DNA from 4 places in the Petroclostridium xylanilyticum genome. Region 3 is predicted to be linked to each of the others. Evidence: predicted binding sites of a transcription regulator. Region 3 holds the regulator's gene; each other region holds the start of a gene.
What was found. Region 3 encodes LexA, which represses DNA repair genes until DNA is damaged. Its sites were predicted from a motif close to CNAACANNTGTTNG; they were not measured.
Positions count from the first base shown of each region.

Region 1: a site for LexA is predicted at 2,147-2,160, ahead of uvrB (excinuclease ABC subunit UvrB). Genes of this name have one in related genera too.
Region 2: a site for LexA is predicted at 1,578-1,591, ahead of recA (recombinase RecA). Genes of this name have one in related genera too.
Region 4: a site for LexA is predicted at 1,413-1,426, ahead of CIB29_RS07125 (putative DNA modification/repair radical SAM protein). Genes of this name have one in related genera too.

Region 1 is NZ_NPML01000004.1:43,397-47,603, forward strand. It holds gene CIB29_RS02145 (ABC transporter permease) at 1-155, shown strand, start outside; gene CIB29_RS02150 (DUF6873 family GME fold protein) at 230-982, shown strand; gene ytxC (putative sporulation protein YtxC) at 1,093-2,007, shown strand; gene uvrB (excinuclease ABC subunit UvrB) at 2,212-4,194, shown strand.
Region 2 is NZ_NPML01000004.1:178,034-182,240, forward strand. It holds gene CIB29_RS02805 (L-lactate dehydrogenase) at 1-48, opposite strand, end outside; gene CIB29_RS02810 (competence/damage-inducible protein A) at 213-1,457, shown strand; gene recA (recombinase RecA) at 1,626-2,660, shown strand; gene CIB29_RS02820 (IS607 family transposase) at 2,839-3,456, shown strand; gene CIB29_RS02825 (RNA-guided endonuclease InsQ/TnpB family protein) at 3,440-4,207, shown strand, end outside.
Region 3 is NZ_NPML01000007.1:25,948-30,154, reverse strand. It holds gene CIB29_RS03375 (tyrosine recombinase XerC) at 1-487, shown strand, start outside; gene CIB29_RS18830 (hypothetical protein) at 532-708, opposite strand; gene yneA (cell division suppressor protein YneA) at 801-1,112, opposite strand; gene lexA (transcriptional repressor LexA) at 1,280-1,915, shown strand; gene CIB29_RS03360 (methionine gamma-lyase family protein) at 1,980-3,272, opposite strand; gene CIB29_RS03355 (DUF3189 family protein) at 3,438-3,896, shown strand; gene CIB29_RS03350 (DUF1638 domain-containing protein) at 4,112-4,207, shown strand, end outside.
Region 4 is NZ_NPML01000012.1:40,410-44,616, reverse strand. It holds gene CIB29_RS07130 (iron-containing alcohol dehydrogenase) at 193-1,338, shown strand; gene CIB29_RS07125 (putative DNA modification/repair radical SAM protein) at 1,483-2,796, shown strand; gene CIB29_RS07120 (TIGR03915 family putative DNA repair protein) at 2,797-3,531, shown strand; gene CIB29_RS07115 (DEAD/DEAH box helicase) at 3,771-4,207, shown strand, end outside.

The sequences.
Region 1 (4,207 bases), on a different contig from region 3:
TAATATCCTGTTTTTCTGGATTGCCTTTAAGTATTTCGGTCTTTACTATACTTACAGCATTAGTTTTTTCAGTGTTTATAGGTTTGGTTTTTGGAGTTTATCCAGCTAAAAAAGCTGCAAATCTTGATCCTATAGAAGCACTGAGACATGAGTAATGATTTGATAAATTGATAATTATGGACAGATTAAATAACTTTTGCATTTTTAATTGATTCATGGGGGTATTATAATGACAGAGTTTATTAAGACACCATTTATTCCTGAAAGAAAAGTAAGCCATGTTCTTATAGACGGAAGGGCATCAGCTGATATACTGTCAGGCTTGGAGGATTTAGGGATAAAGCCAATCCTTACGCCTTTATCTGCCGGACTGTATGAGGCAGTAACCAATCATCCTGATATGCTTGTACATCCTGTAGGAGACAATATTTTGGTAGTAGCACCTGATGTATATGAATTTTTTAACTCAGTACTGGAGCCATTAAAATTTAGATTAATTAGGGGTAAAAGTGTATTAAAAAGTAACTACCCTGAAAATATTGCATATAATGTAGCAAGAATAAATAATTTAGCTTTTCACAATATAAGATATACAGATCCGGTTATTAGACAATATTTTGAACAACATGGCGTTAAAATGATTAATGTAAAACAAGGCTATGCAAAATGTTCAACATGTATCGTCAGTGATCATGCGATTATCACTTCGGACAGAGGAATAGCACGAACTGCCGATAATTACAATATTGACGTATTATTGATTACCCCCGGACACATACTATTACCTGGATTAAATTATGGTTTTATAGGTGGAGCAACCGGGTTAGTTTCAAAAAATTTATTGGTTGTTGCAGGAATGCTAAACAATCACCCAAATTATATTGATATTGTTGAATTTTGTAGTAAATATAATGTAAGTGTCAGAAGTTTGGGTAAAGGACAAGTAATAGATATAGGGTCCATCATACCTATATTGCATTAAGTACTAAAAAGACGGTATTATACTTATTTATTTGGTTTTATAGGTAAAACATAACACTGCATACAACAAAGTACTTAATCATATAATACACTTGAAGGGATGTGAATTTAATGGAGTATTTATATATAGGAATGTCTGATGAAATAGAAGAAGTAAAAAATATGATAGAAGACACACTAACAGATTTAAAATCAAAAGACATATTTGTAGAACTAAGGCAAAAAAAGTCCAATGATGTAAATTTTTTGGAGGTTGAAATTAGTTCGGAAAATAAGTTAAATAGTTTAAAAATTCATATAGCTAATGTCCTTTCTGAATATATTATTGAAAAATACGAACAAAAATTTATCAGCCGTATTATTAATTCAAATTATTGCTATTTTAACTCAGGAGAGCGAAGAGAAATCTTAAGGACAGCATTAAATAATGTCCTGGGGGTTGAAGAAAAAAATATTTTCAATAATTTATTTATGTTAAGACGAAAGAACATTGTAGCTAAAAAATTACTTGAATATTTTGAAACATCTAATGAAATTATTTTAGACGGTTTTGTAACATTCCGGTTAAAGGATTATATAAAAGAACTGGAAGACGTAGTAGATAAGGCAGTAGATGACTACTTAATGGAAAAGGAATATAGAGAATTTATCCGGTTGCTAAAATATTTTGTAGAGATTCAGGAACCCAAATTTGATACAGTGCATGTGCTTGTAGGCTATGATAATAGGTATATATTGCTGGACCATAACAGAAAAGAAATTACTAATGAATGTATCCAGGATTTTATAAATGAAGTTTCTGAAGGGGAAATTAACTATGATGATTTATTGGTAAGTTCTTTAATAACCCTGGCGCCTAATAAAATCTATATTCATATGATCAAGCAAATAAAAAACAGGGAACTTATAGAAACTATAAAGAATGTTTTTTATGGAAAAGTAATTTTCTGTTCAGGCTGCGACCTATGTCTGGTTAACAAAGTTAGTACAAACGAAGTAAAAATAACCGATTATATGCACAAATAAATAATGATAATAACTAAAAACATTATGCTAATAGCATGATGTTTTTTTATTGAAGAATATTATGGAAAGAACGTTGCGGAAAAGCTTAGAGCCTGTTAATAATATTCTTCAAATACAAAATATACGACCATTGAATGACAAAACATATGTTTGCTTTTTTTGGTACATATGGTATAATTACAAGGGAATATGTGAGGTGGCAATATGAAGAATGGATTTGAAGTAATATCTGAATATAAACCGCAAGGTGACCAACCTAAAGCAATTGAGCAGCTTAGCAGTGGGATAATAAAAGGTTATAGAGGACAAACCCTGCTGGGAGTAACGGGCTCAGGAAAAACTTTTACCATTGCAAATGTTATTCAACAGGTACAAAGACCTACATTGGTCTTAGCACATAACAAGACGCTTGCGGCTCAATTATGTAGTGAATTTAAAGAATTTTTTCCTAATAATGCTGTCGAATATTTTGTAAGCTATTATGATTATTATCAGCCTGAAGCATATATTCCTCAAACTGATACTTATATTGAAAAAGATGCATCAATAAACGATGAGATAGACAAACTCAGACACTCTGCCACTGCGGCATTGTTTGAAAGAAGAGATGTCATTATTGTTGCCAGTGTTTCGTGCATCTATGGATTAGGGGACCCTATAGATTATAAAAATCTTGTGATTTCTTTACGTCCGGGAATGATAAAAGACAGGGACCAGGTTATCAAGAAGCTGGTAGAAATACAATACGAGAGAAATGATATAAACTTTGTTCGAGGTAAGTTCAGAGTCAGGGGAGATGTGCTTGAAATCTTTCCTGCCAGCTCTAGTGAGAAAGCGTTGAGGATTGAATTTTTTGGTGATGAAATTGAACGGATTACTGAAATAGATGTACTTACAGGTGAAATCACCGGTATTAGAAATCATTGTGCCATTTTTCCTGCATCCCACTATGTTACTACACAAGACAAAATGGAGAGGGCAATAAAAGCTATTGAAAAGGAATTGGAAGAAAGGGCTGCTGAGCTTAAAGCACAGGGCAAGCTGGTAGAAATGCAGAGGCTGATACAAAGGACGAACTATGACATAGAAATGATGAGGGAAGTCGGGTTTTGCCAGGGGATTGAGAATTACTCCAGGCATATCAGCGGAAGAGAAGCTGGAAGTGCTCCTTTTACATTAATTGACTATTTTCCAAAGGATTTTCTGTTGATAGTGGATGAATCCCATGTTACATTACCTCAGGTAAGAGGTATGTATGCAGGAGACAGGTCAAGAAAAGATTCGCTGGTTGAACATGGTTTCAGGCTGCCTTCTGCCTATGATAACAGGCCGCTGAACTTTGAAGAGTTTGAAGAAAGAATTAACCAGGTTATATTCGTAAGTGCAACTCCCGGAGATTACGAACGGCAGCATTCTTCTAAAATTGTGGAACAAATTATCCGTCCAACAGGATTGGTGGATCCGGAAGTAATTGTAAAGCCTGTAAAAGGCCAGATTGATGATTTGTTAAGTGAAATTAACAAACGGATAGAAAGAAAAGAAAGAGTGCTGGTAACTACTCTAACAAAGAAAATGGCAGAAGATTTGACTGATTATTTAAAAGATATGGATATAAAGGTGAAGTACCTTCATTCTGATGTTCATACAATTGAAAGAATGGAAATTATCCGGGATTTACGTCTTGGGGTTTTTGATGTGCTGGTAGGAATAAACCTTTTGAGAGAGGGGTTGGACCTTCCGGAAGTATCCTTGGTTGCTATACTTGATGCAGATAAGGAAGGGTTCTTACGTTCAGAAACATCGCTTATTCAGACGATCGGTAGAGCAGCAAGAAATGTTAACGGTAAAGTTATTATGTATGCTGATTCCCTCACTGATTCCATGACAAGAGCAATTAATGAGACAAACCGTAGAAGAAAACTCCAGATGGATTATAACAAACAGCATGGTATTATTCCTAAAACCATTGTAAAAGGAATCAGGGATGTTATAGAAGCAACGAAAGTTGCTGAAGAGGGTGAAAGATATATCGTAGGTAGAAGTATAGAAAATATAGATGGTACTGCCGATATCGAAAAAATTATTGCACAGCTTACTGAAGAAATGAAACAGGCAGCAGCAGACCTTCAGTTTGAGAAGGCTGCAATGCTGAGAGATAAAATTAATGAATTGAAAATGAGGAATTGAGAAAAAGGTGAAG
Region 2 (4,207 bases), on a different contig from region 3:
AAATCCAGCACCAACTACTGATATTTTACCTGTAATCTTGTGAAGCATATGATAACCTCCTCGATATAATATAAAAACAGTTTTTCTTTATAAAAGTATACCCAGTACAATAAAGAATTAACAAAAATAGCATGATAAATTTAATAAATTGTGCTAAAATTATACAGTAGTACTCTTTATATTAGTCAAAAATATTGAAGGAGGCTGGTTTTATGAACGCGGAAATCATTGCTGTAGGAACTGAATTACTCTTGGGTCAAATATTAAATACTAATGCACAATTTTTATCCGTTGAGCTTTCAAATCTGGGAATTGATGTATATTTTCAAACGGTAGTAGGAGATAATCAGAAACGTTTGGAAGAAACACTGCAAACCGCACTAAAAAGGGCGGATATTGTTATTCTAACAGGCGGCCTTGGCCCTACCAAAGATGATTTAACAAAGGAAACAATTGCTCAGGTGCTAAATCTTCAGTTAAAACTTCATCAGGAAAGCTTGGATAAAATAAAAGAATTTTTTGCCAAAATGCACCGGGTGATGGCTTCCAATAATGAAAAGCAGGCTTTTCTGCCTGAGGGAAGTATAATACTGCCTAATAATAATGGAACAGCACCAGGATGTATCATCGAAAAAGACAATAACATCGTAATTATGCTTCCAGGACCACCTAAAGAAATGCAGCCCATGTTTAAGGAATACGTATACCCTTACTTACTCAAAAAATCACCATATACGATATATTCAAAGGTATTAAGAATATTTGGCATTGGAGAATCTTCTTTAGAGGAAAAATTGATTGATATTTTTGAAAATCAAAGTAATCCTACTATAGCTCCCTATGCAAAACAGGGTGAAGTAACTTTGAGAATCACTGCTAAATGTGAAAGCGAAGAGGTTGCAAAAGGTCTTATCGCGCCTGTTGAAGAACAAATAAGAAACCGGCTTGGGATAATGGTTTATGGGATAGAAGAAGAAAGTTTAGAAGAGGTAACTTGTAAACTTCTTATGGAGAAAAATTTAACCCTTGCAACTGCCGAATCGTGTACAGGAGGATTACTTGCTGAAAAAATTACAAGTACACCAGGTATATCCAAATGTTTTCATACAGGTGTAGTAACGTACAGTAATGAATCGAAAGTAAATCTATTAGGAGTATCACAGGATACTTTACAACAGTACGGAGCAGTTAGCTGCCAAACTGCGCTGGAAATGGCTAAAGGTATAAGGGAACGATCTAAAGCAGATATAGGAATTTCCATTACCGGTATTGCCGGTCCTGGGGGCGGAACCCCGCAAAAACCGGTAGGGCTTGTATATGTTGGAATGGCTACTCAACAAAAGTGCTGGTATAATGAACTGAGGCTTGTTGGGAATAGAGAAAGAATCAGAAACATAACCGTTATGAATGCTTTAGATATGTTAAGAAAATACCTTCTCACCGGTGAAACAAAGTAAGAATTTAAGGCTCTAAGCCTTTTCATAACGTTCTTTTCACAACATTCATCAACTAAAAAATATATACCCATATTTTACAAAATTAGTTGACCTTTACGTGTAAATAGGATATAATGAATAAGAACATTTGTTCTTGTGATATTAATTAATGATAAAGGCGGGAAAATGATGATAGAAAAGAAAAAAGCACTAGAAATGGCTCTTAGTCAAATTGAAAAGCAATTTGGTAAAGGAGCAATCATGAAATTGGGAGAAACCACTCATCTGAATATTGAAGCTATATCTACCGGAGCCCTCAGCCTTGACATTGCTCTTGGCGTTGGCGGAGTTCCCAGGGGAAGGATTGTAGAAGTCTTTGGCCCCGAATCCTCAGGTAAAACTACTGTCGCTTTACATGTTATAGCTGAAGCACAAAAAGCCGGAGGGGAAGCAGCTTTTATAGATGCTGAACATGCCCTTGACCCTGTTTATGCTCAAAAGTTAGGTGTTGACATAGAAAATCTTATTGTAGCACAACCGGATACCGGAGAACAAGCGTTAGAAATTGCTGAAGCTCTTGTAAGAAGCGGTGCTATTGATGTTATTGTCATTGACTCTGTAGCTGCGTTGGTTCCAAAAGCTGAAATTGATGGGGAAATGGGAGATGCTCATGTAGGTCTGCAGGCAAGACTTATGTCTCAAGCGCTTAGAAAGCTTGCAGGAGTTATTAGCAAGTCAAAGACAACAGCTATTTTTATTAACCAATTAAGAGAAAAAGTTGGGGTAATGTTTGGTAATCCTGAGACTACTCCCGGTGGTAGGGCTCTTAAGTTCTATGCTTCTGTCCGCCTGGATGTTAGAAAGGTGGAAACCTTGAAACAAGGAAATGATATGATAGGAAACAGGACAAAAGTAAAAGTCGTAAAAAATAAAGTTGCTCCTCCCTTTAAAGAAGCAGAATTTGATATTATATATGGGCAGGGAATTTCCAGAGAAGGAAATATTCTGGATACTGGAGTAAATATTGATATCATTAATAAAAGTGGAGCTTGGTTTTCTTATGGTGATATCAGATTGGGGCAAGGAAGAGAAAATGCAAAGCAGTATTTAAAAGAAAACCCGGAAATAGCGCAAGAAATTGAAAATAAAATTCGTGAGAATTTCAACCTGGCATTTTTAAAAAGTCTGCCATCTCCCGATAATATTATTGAAGAAGCTGAATAACACATGTATAATAATGATAGCCTCTCTATAACGTAGGGAGGCTATCATTATTAAAGAAAATATTTAATCTTATGATGCTCTGGAGGTTGACAACAGTTAATAAAAAGTTATAAAAAGTCATAAATTAATGTTGACATTTATAATTTAGTATAGTCTAATACAATTAGAGGTGGTTAATGTGAAGTATTATACTATACATGAGTTTTCTAAATTAGTTGGAAAAACTCCTCAAACATTAAGAAACTGGGACAAAAAAGGATTACTTATTCCACATCATACAGGTGCTAATGGATATAGATATTATTCGCATGACCAATTAAAACAAGTATTAAATATTAAAGAAGATAAAAAATCAAAAGTTATTATAGGATATTGCCGAGTATCTTCGTATAAACAAAAAGACGATTTACAACGACAAGTTGAAAACATGAAATTATATTTAGACAAACAAAATAAAAATTATGAAATAATTGAAGATATAGGCAGTGGGATTAATTATACTAAAAAAGGATTAAGAACATTATTAAGAAAAATAGTCAACAATGAAGTTGAAAAAGTCGTTGTTCTTTATAAAGATAGATTGTTAAGATTTGGTTTTGAATTGGTGGAATATATATCTAATCTGTATGGATGTGAAATTGAAGTAATAGATAGTACAGAAAAAACTGAACAACAAGAACTTGTTGAAGATTTAGTGCAAATAATAACTGTATTTTCTTGTAAACTTCAAGGTAAAAGAGCAAACAAAGCACGTAAAATGATTGAGGAGTTGACCGAAGATGATAAAGACAATTAGAGTACAATTATTACCTAACAATAAACAAAAGACTTTATTAAAGAAATGTGCAGATGTAGCACGATGGGCTTATAATTGGGCTTTATCTAAGCAATTAGAAAATTTTAAAAACGGTGGCAAGTTTATAAACGATGAAGAGTTAAGAAAGGAACTAACACAACTAAAGAAAAATCCTGAATATAATTGGTTAAATGAAGTTTCAGCACAAATACCAAAACAAGCAATAAAGGATTTATGCATAGCTTATAAAAACTTTTTCAGAATAGAAAATAAACATTATTCTGAAAAAACTAAGAAAAAAGCATTAAGACAAGGTAGACAATTGACAGTTTATGATTTAGAAGGACATCCAAAATTTAAAAGCAAAAAAGATGTACAACAAGGGTTTTATCACAGAGAAGATTTAGGACATTTAAAATTTAAAGGTGATAAAGTAAAACTTGAAAAGATAGGATGGATTAAACTATCTGAAAATAGAATCGAATTACAAACAGCGGAAAAATTTTATAATCCAAGAATAAAATTTGATGGTTTTAATTGGTTTATAACCGTAAGTATTGATTATAAACCTACCAACAACCAAAAGTATTCAGATGGAATAGGCATTGACTTAGGAGTTAAAGATTTAGCAGTAATTAATGATGGTAGAAAAATACCTAATATTAATAAGAGTCAAGAAATAAGAAGATTAAATAAAAAATTAAAAAGACTCCAACGTAAATTATCAAGAAAATATGAAAAACAAAAAGAA
Region 3 (4,207 bases):
GTTATTTTTAAATTGTGGCTTACGGCTTTCTGAACTTGTAAGTATAAACTTAAATAAAATTAAAAATGATACTTTAACAGTTGTTGGCAAAGGCAATAAGGAAAGAACAATATACCTTAATAAGGCTTGTATTAATGCTATCAATAACTATTTGCGTGTACGTCCTGTCAATGGCGTTAAAGATAAAAATGCCCTTTTTCTAAGTGAGAGAAAACAAAGAATTAGCAATAAAACTGTTCAATATATTGTAAAGAAGTATATAAAACAAGCCGGGCTGGATCCTGAAAAATATTCAACTCATAAGTTGCGTCATACTGCCGCCACACTAATGTATAAACACGGTGGAGTTGACATAAGAGCATTACAGGAAATTTTGGGCCATGAAAACTTATCCACCACCGAAATTTATACGCATGTAGATAATGAACAATTGCGAAATGCCGTAGACCAAAATCCGTTGGCAAACATAATAAAGGAAGGGGAATAATAACTCCCTTTCCCCTTCCGGATACATTGTCGCTCTTCCCTTCCCTATTTATTTACTTCCAATTCTAATATGTCATCAATTCCGATAGCTCTGTAATCCGCATCATCATCAATACATTTTCCGCAGCTGGTACAAATTTTACTGCTATCTATATCACACATATTACAATCTCCGCAGTTGGTACACAATCTATCTTCTAATATACATTCCTTACGTGGCATTGCTTTCCTCCAACTCTAATCATAACATCAATAGTATTATTTTAACCATATATTTCTTTTAGTATATCATACAATCATAAAAAAGTAACTAGTTATTTAACAGGAACTCTAAGTATTTGCCCTTGAGTGAGCATTGCAGTTTCCATATTATTTTCCAGCATGATTTCATTAATAAAATTTCTAATATCCTTATGGTTTTGATTATAACGTAATGCTATATCCCATAATGTATCTCCAGTAGCAATATGTACATAAATATAATTACTTTCAGCTTGACCTCGAACGGATGTTTGGGCAAAAAACATAACAGTTAGAATGACTGAAAGGATTAAAATTGAAGTAATAAATGTTACAAAGCGCTTTTTATTAATAATCTTCAGCTTGAGCTGCGTTTTAGTTCTCATATTTCTTCCTCCCCACCAAAACGAACAGATGTTCTATGTGGTTAATTGTACCAGAACATTTGTTCTAAGTCAATAAATTTTTAAAATTTTTACGAACATTCGTTTGATATATTGTGTAACATATGTTATAATGACATTAAAATTTAATGGGAAAGGTGTCCTGATTTATGCAAAAAAAATTGACTGAAAAGCAGCAGATGATATTGGATTTTATAAATGAACAAATTGAGGAAAAAGGATATCCCCCTTCTGTCAGGGAAATATGCAGTGCTGTCGGATTGAAATCTACATCTACAGTACATGGTTATTTGGAAAGATTAGAAAAAAAGGGCTTGTTGCATAAAGATGCTTCTAAACCCAGAGCTTTGAGAATTATAGAAAACAAAGCTCGTAAAAATCCTTCATTGAGCAATATTATGCCTGCCAGGGAACTAATTCAGGTTCCGATATTAGGAAAAGTTACTGCCGGGCAACCTATTTTAGCCGTGGAAAATATTGAAGATACTTTTCCTTTACCTGTTGAATTAGCCCAGAACAGTGATGTGTTTATGCTTCGTGTAAGCGGAGAAAGCATGGTTGATGCCGGAATATTAGATGGTGATTTAGTGATTATAAGAAAACAAAATACTGCCAATAATGGTGATATTGTTGTAGCACTAATTGAAGACGAGGCAACAGTAAAAAGGTTCTATAAAGAAAACGGATATTTTAGATTGCAACCTGAAAATCAATTTATGGATCCTATCATTGTTAAGGAAGTTTCAATACTTGGAAAAGTTATTGGTGTTTTTAGAAAACTTTAGTTCAATTGCATTATATAAAGAAGGTACTGTCCGTGCAGTACCTTCTTGCAGTTATTAAGTATATTTATATTTTTAATAAACCTTTGTCCATCATATCTTGAAGTGCAATGATAATTCCCAATTTAGCATGGTTCCAGATTAGCCCTCCTTGCATATAGGCAATATAAGGAGGTTTGATTGGAGCATCTGCACTTAATTCAATTGAAGATCCCTGGATAAATGCTCCCGCAGCCATAATAACCTGAGAGTCGTAACCCGGCATATCCCATGGTTGAGGTCTTACAAAGGAATCGATGGGAGCACCCTTTTGTATTCCCTGGCAAAAGCTTATCAGCAGTTCCGGGTTATTAAATTTTATTGCCTGGATAATATCTGTCCTGATTTCATCAGATTTAGGACATACCTCAAAGCCAAGCCTTTCAAACAGCGCCGCACAGAATATGGCTGCTTTCAAACTTTGTGAAACAATATGCGGAGCCATAAAAAATCCTTGAAAGAGGTGTCGATTCATCCCCAGGGATGCCCCACACTTCTTCCCTATTCCTGGTGATGTCAGACGGTAAGCAGCTAATTTTATATACTCTTTCTTCCCCGCAATATATCCACCTGTAGGAGCCAAACCGCCACCAGGGTTTTTTATCAGCGATCCGGCAACCAGGTCAGCTCCTACTTCTGTAGGTTCAATGGTTTCAACAAATTCACCATAACAGTTGTCTACCAAACATATTGTATCAGGATTAATAGTTTTTATGGTATGAATTAACCTCTCTATTTCTTTTACCGTTAAAGAAGGTCTCCAATCATATCCCTTAGATCTCTGAATCATTGCTACTTTTGTATTTTTATCAATAGAAGCACTTATTTCATCATAGTTTATTGTTCCCATGGGTGTAAGGTCTACCTGTTGGTATTTTATACCCAGTTCTCTCAAAGATCCATTATTTTTCCCCCTTATACCTATTACTTCTTCCAAGGTGTCATAGGGTTTTCCTGTAACTGAAATCAATGTGTCTCCCGGCCTTAAAACCCCATATAAGCATAGTGCAAGAGCGTGGGTGCCGGAAACAATATGATGCCTGACTAATGCATCTTCACTTCTAAAAGTTTCTGCATAAACAGCATCTAAAGCATCTCTGCCTAAATCGTCATAACCATATCCTGTTGTTTCTACAAAATGACTGTCACTAATATGATTGTTTTGAAAAGCTTTTAATACTTTATACTGGTTGAACCGGCTTATGTAATCTATTTCGCTGAATTTATCCGCAACTTGCTCTTCTACTTCTTTTGATAAAATATAAGTCTTTTTGCTTATATTAAATTCTTGAAATAACAAATCAGCTATATCTCTTTGCATATAAATAGATCATCCTTTCTAGTGATGCGTATATTTTAACATAAGTATGCATGTTAAGCAACGTGTAAATATCTTAGGAAAAAAGCCTGAATAAATGAATATAAATCAGCAAACAATAAAGACTACTATTTTTAATAATTAAAAATCGCACTATGGAGGATTAGAATGATTATCATATATCATTGTTCAGGAGGATCGCATTCCTCTGTTCTGGCTGCCCATATTCATTTAGGAATATTGCCTTCTGACAGAATTCCCAACCCAAAAGAAATTATAGAAAAAACAAATTTTGATACCTCTTGTAAAAAAGAATGGGGTTTAATCAAGGTTGTGGGAATTGATGATCATGGAACAGTCATTTGCACTATGGGAAGGCGCTTTAGTGCAAATATCGTCATCCAGGCATTAAACAGCTTAAATGACATTTTAGGAAATAAAGGAAATTTACAATTAATTAATATTCATACTAATGTGAACCTTTTAATGAAAATTGGAGGTTTTCTATCCAGAGGGTGTGGCATGGTTGCTATTGGAAGACCAATTGTAATAAAAGGTTCATTGGATGCATATTACAATATTGTAGAAGTGGTTAAAAATGTAAAATATCGTCTTTACAAAGAATAGATGAGAAATTTTATGATTTTTTGTAAAATAATATTTTCTTTTACTATTATAAAAGGATTCTTTCAAATTATATAGAATATATTATCCAATATCTTAATCTTAATGCAGCAAAGCGAAGTGATAATGTGAGGTTAAAGGTTATTGCTTGTAAAGTATTATTTCGAGAGCTAAGTTTGATTGCAGCAAAGTCGAAGAACTTTATCGATATTACTTATATGAGGCAAGGTTTTCACGATGAGCCTAATTTATTACGGGAAAGGGTACAACATGAAATCGATAAAATAGATCGGGGTGATGATTGGTATACTTAT
Region 4 (4,207 bases), on a different contig from region 3:
AATAACTGTAAGTTGATGCAAAAGCAAAACTGATATATATTATAAATAGTTAGTTAAAAAATTAACTAGCAATAACTTATATATAATACCAATTAAAAACTTATAGTTAGTAAATTGTTTTAAAGTCAGTTGTCAGTAAATAACATTGTCTAAAGCAAATGTAATGACAAGAGAGGGGATTATTAAATGAATCTGCAATGGTTTAGAGTACCAAAGGATATTGTATTTGGTGAGGGGACACTAGGATATTTAGCACAATTAAAAGGTAAAAAAGCAATGCTGGTAACAGGCGGAAATTCAATGAAACGTTTTGGTTTTCTGGATGAAGCAAAAATGCATCTGGAAAAAGCCGGAATGGAAGTAGAAATATTTGACGGAGTAGAACCTAATCCATCGATTGAAACAGTAATCAAGGGTGGCAAGGCTATGTTAGAATTCGAGCCGGACTGGATTGTAGCAATCGGCGGAGGGTCTGCACTGGATGCGGCTAAAGTAATGTGGGCATTTTATGAATATCCGGAGTTAAAATTTGAGGATATTATCGAGCCGGGTTCTATGCCAAAATTAAGAAATAAAGCACAGTTTGTTGCTATTCCATCTACCAGTGGAACTGCTTCTGAAATTACAGCATTTTCAGTAATTACCGATACTCAAAAACATATTAAATATCCGATTGTATCCTATGAAATCACTCCGGATATTGCTATTCTTGATTCAAGACTTCCTGCAACCATGCCTCCACATATTACTGCCAATACCGGATTAGATGTAATGACTCATGCGATAGAAGCCTATGTATCAACAAATGCAACGAGTTATACAGACCCATTGGCTATGGAGGCAATTAAATTGGTGTTTAGACAGTTACCGGTTGCATATCAAAACGGTAAAGATTTGCAAGCGAGAACCGATATGCATAACGCATCCACCTTATCCGGAATGGCATTTACCAACTCTTCTTTGGGATTGGTACACAGCCTGGCACACAAAATTGGAGGAGAGTTTGGTGTTACCCATGGTTTAGCGAATGCCATCCTGCTTCCTTATATTGTACAGTATAACCGTAAGGCAACAAATAAATATGAAGAAATTGAAAAGCAGCTTGGTTTCCAAGAACTTTCAGTTGCTTTAAAAGAATTGAATAAGAAGCTGGATATACCTCTTGCATTCAAAGACGTTACAGAAGTGGAGATTACGGAAGAGAAATTCCTTGAAGTATTGGACCGAATGGCTAAAAACGCCTTTGAAGATCCATGTACACTGACAAATCCAAGACAGTCCAGCGTTGAGGATGTGAAAATGATTTATAAGGCAGCATTCTACGGAAATGACCTGTAATCTTTGATATAGTAATAGGCCGGTGACAGCACTTTGTCACCGGCCTGAATTGTGAATAAAAATATAAAAACAGGCGAACATATGTTTGAATTATTTAAGATTTTATGGTAAAATTTTCTCATAAACCTGTTGGAGGTATTTACCATGGAAATTCAAACTAAATTAAAAATTTTATCAGATGCTGCAAAGTATGATGTTTCTTGTTCCTCTAGCGGTAGTTCGCGAAAAAATCAAACCGGGGGTATTGGTAATGGTCACCTTGCCGGAATTTGCCACAGTTGGTCGGATGATGGAAGATGTATCTCACTCTTAAAAATATTATTGACTAATTACTGTGTTTATGATTGTGCTTACTGTGTAAACAGGGTAACAAATGATGTTCCCCGGGCCGCATTTACTCCAGAGGAAGTAGCTGAGCTAACCATTAATTTTTACCGGAGGAATTATATAGAAGGATTATTTTTAAGTTCAGCAATATATAAAAGTCCTGATTATACTATGGAATTGCTACTTAAAGCAGTTAAAAAACTGAGAGAAGAGTACCGGTTTAACGGATACATCCATTTAAAAGGAATTCCCGGTGCAGATTTTCGCCTTATTGCAGAAGCAGGGAAATTTGTAGACCGTATGAGTGTAAACATCGAGCTGCCGTCTCAGCAGGGACTTAAATTGCTTGCGCCCCAGAAAAGCAAGGAATCCATTGTAAAACCAATGAATTTTATTTATTCTCAGATTATACAAAAGAATGACGAGAAAAAAAGGTTTAAAAAAGTTCCATTATTCGTTCCGGCCGGACAAACTACGCAATTAATTATAGGGGCTACCCCTGACCGAGATTTGAATATATTGAAGCTTTCAGAAAATCTTTACCGGCGTTTCAGTTTAAAAAGGGTGTATTACTCCGCCTATGTGCCCGTAGCAAGCAATCCCAATCTGCCCAGCATAACTACCAAGCCTCCTTTAATAAGGGAACACCGGCTTTACCAGGCTGACTGGTTGTTAAGGTTTTATGGCTTTACTGCAAATGAACTATTAGATGAGCAAAAACCTGATTTTGACATAGAGCTAGACCCTAAATCCGATTGGGCCATCAGAAATCTTGGGATGTTCCCGGTAGAAGTCAATCGCGCCGATTATGAGATGCTTTTGCGAGTACCGGGAATAGGTGTCAGGTCTGCATTGAAAATTGTAGCTGCCAGGAGGACCCACCCGTTATCCTATGAAAGTCTCAAAAAGATTGGAGTAGTATTAAAGAGAGCAAAACATTTTATAACCTGTCAGGGGAAGTTTTACGGTGAAGTAGGATTAAATGACAAGCTTATCCGGCAGTGCCTGGTATTAAAAAAACAGGAAAAACCCGATAATGCTTCCCGATTTGAACAGCTTTCCATATTTTCTTTATTACCGGACGATCCAAAGCCGGAAGATACTTTAGCCAGCATAACGGGGGAATTTTGAATGCTCAATTATATTTATGACGGAAGTTTTGAAGGATTATTAACTGCTATTTATGAAACTTATTATCGGCATGAGATACCTGAAAATATCCTGCCGGAACAAAATCTACAGGAACAGCTGTTTTATAAAAATGTACATATTGTTACTGATATTGAAAAAGCAGATAAAGTGTATGATTCCATCAGGGAAAAAATATCAGTATCGGCATTGCAGCATGTATTTTATGTGTTTCTTTCAGAACTGGCAGGTGCAGGTACATGGATTTACCAATATTTGCGGTTTGGATGGAAGGTTGGGAGGGAGGTTGACCTTTATATAACCGATGACCGGGTTTTAAAAATACATACCATAAGCCGGAAGGTAGCCGTTGAACGACACCGCATGCTTGGGTTAATCCGGTTTAGATACCTGGAGGGTGACATATATTATGCCCCCATAGAGCCGGATTACAATATTGTGGGATTAGTAGCCCCCCATTTTGCAAAACGCTTTGCCGGTCAAAACTGGATAATTCACGATGTAAAAAGAAATCTTACGGCTTTATATAACCAGAGGGGATGGATTATAACTGACATAAATGTTAATTCTGAGCTAAACTTAGAAGAAAAAGAAAAGGATTACCAAACACTCTGGAAACAGTATTTTAAAAGTATTGCTATTGAGAGCAGGGTCAATCCAAAGCTGCAGCGCCGGTGCATGCCTGTACGTTATTGGCGGTATTTAGTTGAGAAATGATATATATTTTCAACTTTACAATATTTATCCTGAAATGTAATAAGACTTAAAAAGGATATCTGTATGTTGCAGCAGGTGGCATTAAAGAAGGCTGGTTCAAACTCGCAGGTTTCGGCGTAAAGGAGATGAACATAAGTTTAAGGTTTGAATAAATAAAATTTTTTTCCTACTGTTGCCTAACTTAGCTGTCTTTGTATATAATCTATATAGTTGGTATTAAATTTTGGAAGAGGGATTTTATGTTTCAAATTGCAATTACAGACAGGATGATTGAAAATCTGGCTGCTAATTCAGTAACTTATCAAAGAGGGCTTATGTACTATATGAGCAAGCGGGTTGTCCATTTTGACTTCGATGAGGACGACCTGCGTATCGATGCAACAGTTATAGGAAATGAAGAATATGATGTAGGCATTTTTTTGGGGGAAAATGGTTCAATATGCGGCTTGTTCTGTACCTGTCCTGCTTTTGAGGGCTATCCGGGTGCGTGCAAGCATATTATAGCAGTATTAAAAACAGCGCAGCAGAAGTTTCAAAATAATAAAGTGATACACCTCGTTCGGGATAATAGTATGGCCAATGAAATCTTTCAGTTTTTTGAAGGTCTTAGGGAAAAGCCAATGAAAGAACACATACAATTGGAAGTGCTTTATGAGCTTGAAAGGGGCTATGACCG